DNA from 2 places in the Marinobacterium sp. xm-a-127 genome. Region 2 is predicted to be linked to the other one. Evidence: predicted binding sites of a transcription regulator. Region 2 holds the regulator's gene; the other holds the start of a gene.

Region 1 (3,429 bases), on a different contig from region 2:
TCAACCCCAGTGCGCGTAAGCTTGAAGTCGCCAGTGGCCAAGCTGATCCCAATCAGTTGCTTAATCTAGGCTTATTCACCACTGAAGGTAAATTGACTGATGTAGAGGCCTGGTTACAAGAGGAGGCCTATGCGGAACAACATGATCACCACCATGACCATGATTGCCATCAGCATGGCTGCGATCACGACCATGCCCAGCGTCATGGTGACAACATCGAATCCTTCTGCCTGACCGTTGAAAAGCCGATTAGCAAAGAGGCGCTTCAAGATTGGATGCAGTTATTGATGAGTCTAGTCGGCAGCAACATCCTACGTATCAAAGGCCTATTAAATATTGAAGGCGTTGAAGAACCCTTGGTCATTCATGGGGTACAGCAACTGTTTCACCCACCAGTTCCTCTACCAGCCTGGCCAAACGATGATCAGCGAACACGATTAGTGTTTATCACGCAAAACGTCAGCAAAGAGTTTATCGAGAACACGTTTAAGGAGCTGATTGATATTGCGGAGCCGTAAACTAAAAACCCCATGAAATAACGACATTTCATGGGGTTTTTCAGTTAATCGCGACCTCATCGAGATCGCTCCTACTGTTTATACTGCAGGTTCAACCACCAACTCTGGGTGGCGAAGCATGTTCTTTGTAAGGCGGACAATCGCATAAATCGTCGCGGCCTGAATCAAGAACATAACCCCGATACCCAACCAGTAGACTAAGCCAAACTTAGCGACAATACCGGTGCCGACAATCGCAACGTGCCACCAGAAAAGGTTGAGTACAAAGAAGGCAACGCCAGGACAGACAAGGCCAAAGGCCACTGGGCTGTGCTCGCCACCATGCAGATACTTGTCTAGGTAACCGTTTAGCTTCATCACGCGGTATCCAACCATCAAGATCACGGCTTGCAGAGTAACCATCAACGTCATCATTTGGAAGTTATCGCCAGCATCCAATGCACCACCGGTTAGGTGGGCAATACCGTGCTCCATACGTAACCACTCAATACCGAGCAGTGTCACAATTGGTACCAACATCCATAAACTTGGGGTCGCTTGCTCCTGAAGGCCGTGCTGCATCATCGCATTGACGCCCGACACCAGAACGACCAGAACAACCAATACAGCGGCAATTAGGAACAGGTACGAGAACACTGAGGCAATCGTAATAACAACTGGGATGTGCGACATCGCTGCAGGCGCTGCAAAGCCAACCGATAACATTGAGAAGGTAAATGCAGCCATTAGAGGTGAAAGGTGGTTGTGCTCTTCACTGCGATATCCCCCCTGCGTCAACATACGACCAAGGTAACGTCCGTACATTTTTAGCGCGTAGTAACCGATGATCAAAAAGGCTAACAGTGCCCCTGGGAACATCCACTCAATAATCGTCCATAGACCCGGAACAAATAGCGCACCCGATACAAACATCACGTTCACTGTCATGGAGAAGGTCAGAGGCAAGGCCATCATTTGAACTTCAGCGGGTGAGTTCAAAATCTTCTCGTGGGCGTCAGTGCCTTTGACTGCGTTGTATTCGCGGATATTCCAAACCAACAGCGCAATGTGCAACAAGCCAAAAATAACAACACCGGCAATCGCAAAGCCAATAATTAACGGCATTGGGATACCACTGGCAATGTCTGCACTCCAGGCAGTCGTCCAATGTTCCCAAGTCGGCATCGGGTAACCCTTATGAGGCACCATCCACATTAAATACATAAAGAACGCGACAGACATGCCGCCAGCGCCAAGTGCCGCTAGGAAAAAGCTTGGATGCCAAGGCTGAGTTGAGTCTCTTCTAAACATGGGAGATCTCCTAATTAGTTAAACCATAATATATTAGATTTTTCTAATATATTAGAGTGTAGCTAAATTAGCAATACCTAATATACATATTATTTACCCTCTTTTGATTTATCGCAAAAACCTATAAATCCGGTTGCGGATTCTCAATGCGACGATCTCTGCATGAATAGATACTGCTCGCCAAGCTGGTCGAGATGACTCGACCATTAAGCGGGGAGGTACTCCCCAAAACGTATCGTCTTCAAGGGGAATTATTCAATGGAGATGCTAGGACTCTATCCAATCTGGTTTGAACCGACACTCGGTTCAGGTTGGATCATCGGTATCATTGCGACCATACACGTTCTGTTTTCACACACATCAGTGGGTGCAGCACTGGTCTTCTCTTACCTTGCGGTGGTCGCTTACCGTAAGAACCGCCCAGAGCTTCTCGACTACATTCGTCGTTACGGCCTGTTTCTTTTGGTTTTCTCCTATGTATTAGGTTCGATTACCGGGCCAGGCATCTGGTTCTCAATCACGGTCGGCAGTCCGCGTGGTATCTCTGCACTGATTCATAGCTTTGTCTGGAAGTGGGCAACCGAGTGGGTCTTCTTTGTCATCGAAGTCATCGGCGTTTACATGATCGTCTACTTGGTGAATAAGGTGGATCAGAAAACACACCTGCGCATCAGTATCATCTTTGGCCTAGCCTCTTACACAACCATGCTAATCATTATCGGTATTCTGTCGTTCATGCTGATGCCTGGTAATGAAAACTGGTACACCGAAGGCGGTTACTTGAACGGTTTCTATGGCGCCAACACCTTTGCGCAATTGGCTATGCGAACGGCGTTTATGTTCACCATGACAGCGGTAGTCGGAGGCATTGTTGCCTCTTCAATTAAAGATATCGATTTCCGCAAAGAGATGGTTCGTCGTCTGGCGATTCTAGGTTTGGTTGCGACTGCAGCCGGTCTTGGTCTATTCAAATGGTACCTATCAACGATTCCAGCGACCGCTGAATTGGTGATGGAGAATCGTCTACCGGAGTACTTCACACCCGCTCTAATCTCTGTAATGGGCGGCATCATGGCCTATTTCGCAGCCACTCTGGCCGCACCAAAGCTGCTAAAACCAGCCATTGCGGGCGTCATGACGGTCGTCATTTTGGTGTTCGGACTTTGGCCAGAAGAGGTTGCGCGTGAGTCGATTCGTAAGCCTTATGTTGCAGGTGGATACGTCTACTCTAACCAGGTTATTGGTCGTGATGTTCCGGGGCTTGGCATTCAAAGTGAAATCCCAACCATTGAAGAGCATGGCTTCACTAACGCTCTGATCTTCCTTCCCGAGGAGCTGCGCACGGTGACTGACTCTAATAAAGAGGCGGTTGGTCAAGCTCTGGCGTTGAACACCTGTTCAAACTGCCACTCACTGACCGATACAGGGATTCGCCCACTGGCAAATTACTTTGGTGACGACTCTAGCGAGTCGGATATTGCGGCCTACTTAAGAGCGGCACTGTCGAGTGGTACAACGCTCTATATGCCACAAATTCCACTTCAACAAGATGAAGCAGTGGCCTTGGCTAGCTTTATTCGTCAGTTGAAAGATCAATCTATTGCTGTCGCGGCTGATCAGG
Region 2 (3,429 bases):
AAGGCACAGCCATCCTGAGAGACCAACAGAACAATTACTTCGTTAGGGTTCGCTTTACCAAGCGACTGAAGATCCGTAGCTGTCTCAAGCTTTACCTCGGCTTGGGCGCTTATCATAAGGCCCAAGCTGAGAAGAAGTGCGCTACAGGTTTTCGATAAAATCGACCGCATATTCCACCGCCTCGTCGGCAAACAGATCTAAGAAGAAGTGATCTGCATCCTCAACGACTACTAGTTCAATGTTCTCTTTGTCGATACTTTCCATCTTTTCAGGAAGATCTGCAACCACGGTATCCAAGCTGCCTGCGATGACTAGAGTAGGGATGTTCGTCTCTTTTAACACTGTGGGTGTGTCGTACTCTGGGTAGTTGCCGTAGTAGCTTAGGACGGCTTCAGCCGACGCACCGCTGTTCTCACAGTAGATGACGCTGATGCCATCGATTATCGCTTTAGGGTCCATGCCCTTAGCTTTCTCTAGAATCGGCTCGATGGGCGTTTCATAGCGTTTGCCATAACCCTCTAACGTCTTGCCGTAGTCCCAAGTTGCAGGTGCTAATAGAACTTGGCCTTTGATCTTATCTTGGTTAGCTGCAGCAAATTGAGCCGTCTGGTTGCCGCCACGTGAGTGACCCATTACCCAACGATCGCCTGCGCCCTGTCCATCCAGCCAAGTCTGCCAAGCATCCATTTCAGCCAGTGCTTGCTGCATGGTGTGTTGAGCCGGAACGGTACAGTCGTACATCGCTGATTCGCGGTTATCCAATCCATAACTTAGGTTGATGGCTAAAGTAGAGATGCCGTAATCGACCATCTGTTCCTGCACGTAGCTGATGATCTCCATCTCGTTGTGAGCCAGGGTGCCGTGCGTCAGCATTAGGACACCGTCTGCTAAGGATTTATCAGCAGCCAGTTCAAGATTGCCGTTGAGTGTTAAACCCTCAAAAGGAATCTGAACCTGTTCAGCCTGTGCAGTTGCTGCCATAAGTGATGCAGCGAGTAGGGTGGTCGATAGTCGAAGCATTTAAAACTCCATTAAACTTAAAATTTTTATCGTTTCTAGGTATAAAAAAACCGAGGTGGCTAAACCTCGGTTTCTATTAGAGACCGTCGTAGGCCAGTAAGCAGTATACGGGGACGCCGGTGTCTTGGATTTTTTGTGATCCGTTAAGGTCTGGCAGGTCAATCAGCGCTGCTACCTCAACAACGCTAGCCCCTAGACCGTTGATCAGTGTGCAGGCCGCCAGTGCTGTGCCCCCAGTGGCAATAAGGTCATCGATCAATACCACTTTGTCGCCAGCGGTAACGGCATCCTTCTGAATCTCCACGGAGGCTGTGCCGTACTCTAGCGTATAGTCTTGGTGAATCGTTTCACCGGGCAACTTGCCTTTTTTACGAACCAAAATCAGAGGCTTGTTCAGCTGGTGCGCAATAATCGCACCAAATAGAAAACCTCGAGCATCGATACAGGCTATGTGGGTAATATCCATCTGCATGTAACGATCAATAAAGGCGTTTGCGACCATGCGAGAGGCACGTGGATCTTGAAAAATCGGCGTAATATCACGGAACAGAATGCCAGGCTCTGGCCAATCTGGAATAGAGCGGACAACCGATTTTACATAGTGCTCGTCGTAAGACATTAAAGATCCTTATTTAACCGTGGTGTTGATTGCACTCTGGGCTGGGTGCTTCACCAGCCGCATCCAGCAGCGCTGCTTGATCAAGAATTTCCAGCTCTTTACCTTCAACACGAATCAGCTCTTGTGAAGAGAAGCGTGTAAAGATTCGACTGACCGTCTCGACCGCTAGGCCAAGGTAGTTGCCTATTTCGTTACGTGACATCGAAAGTCGGAAGGATTGTGCAGAGTAGCCACGCAGGGCATAACGTTGCGACAGCTTGAAAATAAAGGTTGCGATACGTTGTTCAGCCGTCTTTTTAGAGAGCAGCATCATCATCTGTTGGTCATCGCTGATCTCGTGGCTCATAGAGCGCATCACAGAACGACGCAGCTCTGGCATTTGACCTGCCAGATCGTCCAAGCGTGAGAAAGGGATCTCACAGACAGTGGTCGTCTCAAGCATCTTAGCCGACATTGGGTAGCTGCCTGAATCGAATCCGGCTAGGCCAACCAGTTCACCTGGGAAGTAGAAACCGTTGATCTGCTCTTCTCCCTCAGGGTTTACAGAGTAAGTTTTTAACGACCCCGCACGAATGGCGAACAGTGACGTGAACTCTTCACCCTGTCTAAACAGGAAGTCGCCCTTGTGAAGTGGTTTGCTCTTATCAACGATATCGTCGAGGCGAAGCGCCTCTTCGTCGTTTAGAGAGACAGGCAAGCAGAGTGTACTCAAGCTGCAGGTGTTACAGCTTACCTGGCCGATGCTGGCGAGTTTGATGTTTTTGGTGTCAGACATAAGGGCTCCTTAGTTGCCTGACAGTATATCCAAAAGCGCTTTATTGACCCAAGTCAATTTAGATAAAAAAGTGGACTTTTTAACGGTCCACTTTTAGTGAAATTTACTGTGCAAAATCGGATTAGATGATTTTAGAAAATCGCTGTTCTGAGTGATCGATATAGGCATCAAAGGTCATGCAGATTCGACGAATCAACAAACGCCCAGCGGCGGTGACATCCATTCCATCCTCTCTTAAATGAATCAGGCCATCCTGTGCCATCGGCTCAAGCAGTTTTAATTCGTTAGCAAAATACTCTTTAAAGTCGATATTGAGCGCTTTGGATTGATCGGCAAAATCGAGTTGGAAGTCACAGATCAGGCGGGTAATCACCGCTCTGCGAATTTTGTCATCCTCATTGAGGCAGTACTCTTTGGTTAATGCTGAGCCCTGAGATTCAATATCTTGCGTGTAGCGCTCAATGTTAGGGCTGTTCTGTAGGTAGTAATCGCCAATCTGACTAATCGATGAGACGCCCAAACCAATCAAGTCACACTGTGAGTGAGTGGTATAGCCCTGGAAGTTACGGTGCAGCGTTCCATCATCTTGGTGTTGTGTCAGTGTGTCGTCTGGCAGAGCAAAGTGATCCATACCAATGTTGCGGTAGCCCGCTGCCGTCAGCTTCTCAATACTTTGATGGTGAATCGCAAGTTTAGTGAGCGCGTCGGGTAACTCATCGGCATTGATACGACGCTGTGGTTTAAAGCGCTCGGGTAGGTGAGCATAGTTAAATACCGAGAGACGATCGGGTCGTAGCTCTAGAATTCGGTCCAAGGTCTCGGCAAAGCTCTCTTCAGTTTGCAGCGGCAAGCCATAGATTAGATCAACGTTGATTGAGCGAAAGCCCAGTTCACGCGCCTCTTTAAGCAGGTCCGTTGTCATCTCTAGGGATTGCACGCGGTTTACCTTGATTTGAACCGCTTCGTTAACATCCTGAACCCCTATGCTGATGCGGTTGAAACCCAATTCACGCAG

The links. Region 2 encodes FNR, which switches genes on or off when oxygen is low (the NO sensors DNR and NnrR bind a similar motif). Its sites were predicted from a motif close to TTGATNTANATCAA; they were not measured.
Region 1: a site for FNR is predicted at 1,912-1,925, ahead of XMA127_RS10380 (cytochrome ubiquinol oxidase subunit I). Genes of this name have one in related genera too.

The regions. Positions count from the first base shown of each region.
Region 1 covers NZ_WBYH01000006.1:21,038-24,466, forward strand. The annotation lists gene XMA127_RS10370 (GTP-binding protein) at 1-518, shown strand, start outside; gene XMA127_RS10375 (hypothetical protein) at 597-1,808, opposite strand; gene XMA127_RS10380 (cytochrome ubiquinol oxidase subunit I) at 2,067-3,429, shown strand, end outside.
Region 2 covers NZ_WBYH01000002.1:81,877-85,305, reverse strand. The annotation lists gene XMA127_RS04545 (thioredoxin fold domain-containing protein) at 1-116, opposite strand, end outside; gene XMA127_RS04540 (alpha/beta hydrolase) at 142-1,020, opposite strand; gene XMA127_RS04535 (adenine phosphoribosyltransferase) at 1,097-1,639, opposite strand; gene fnr (fumarate/nitrate reduction transcriptional regulator Fnr) at 1,653-2,414, opposite strand; gene hemN (oxygen-independent coproporphyrinogen III oxidase) at 2,536-3,429, opposite strand, start outside.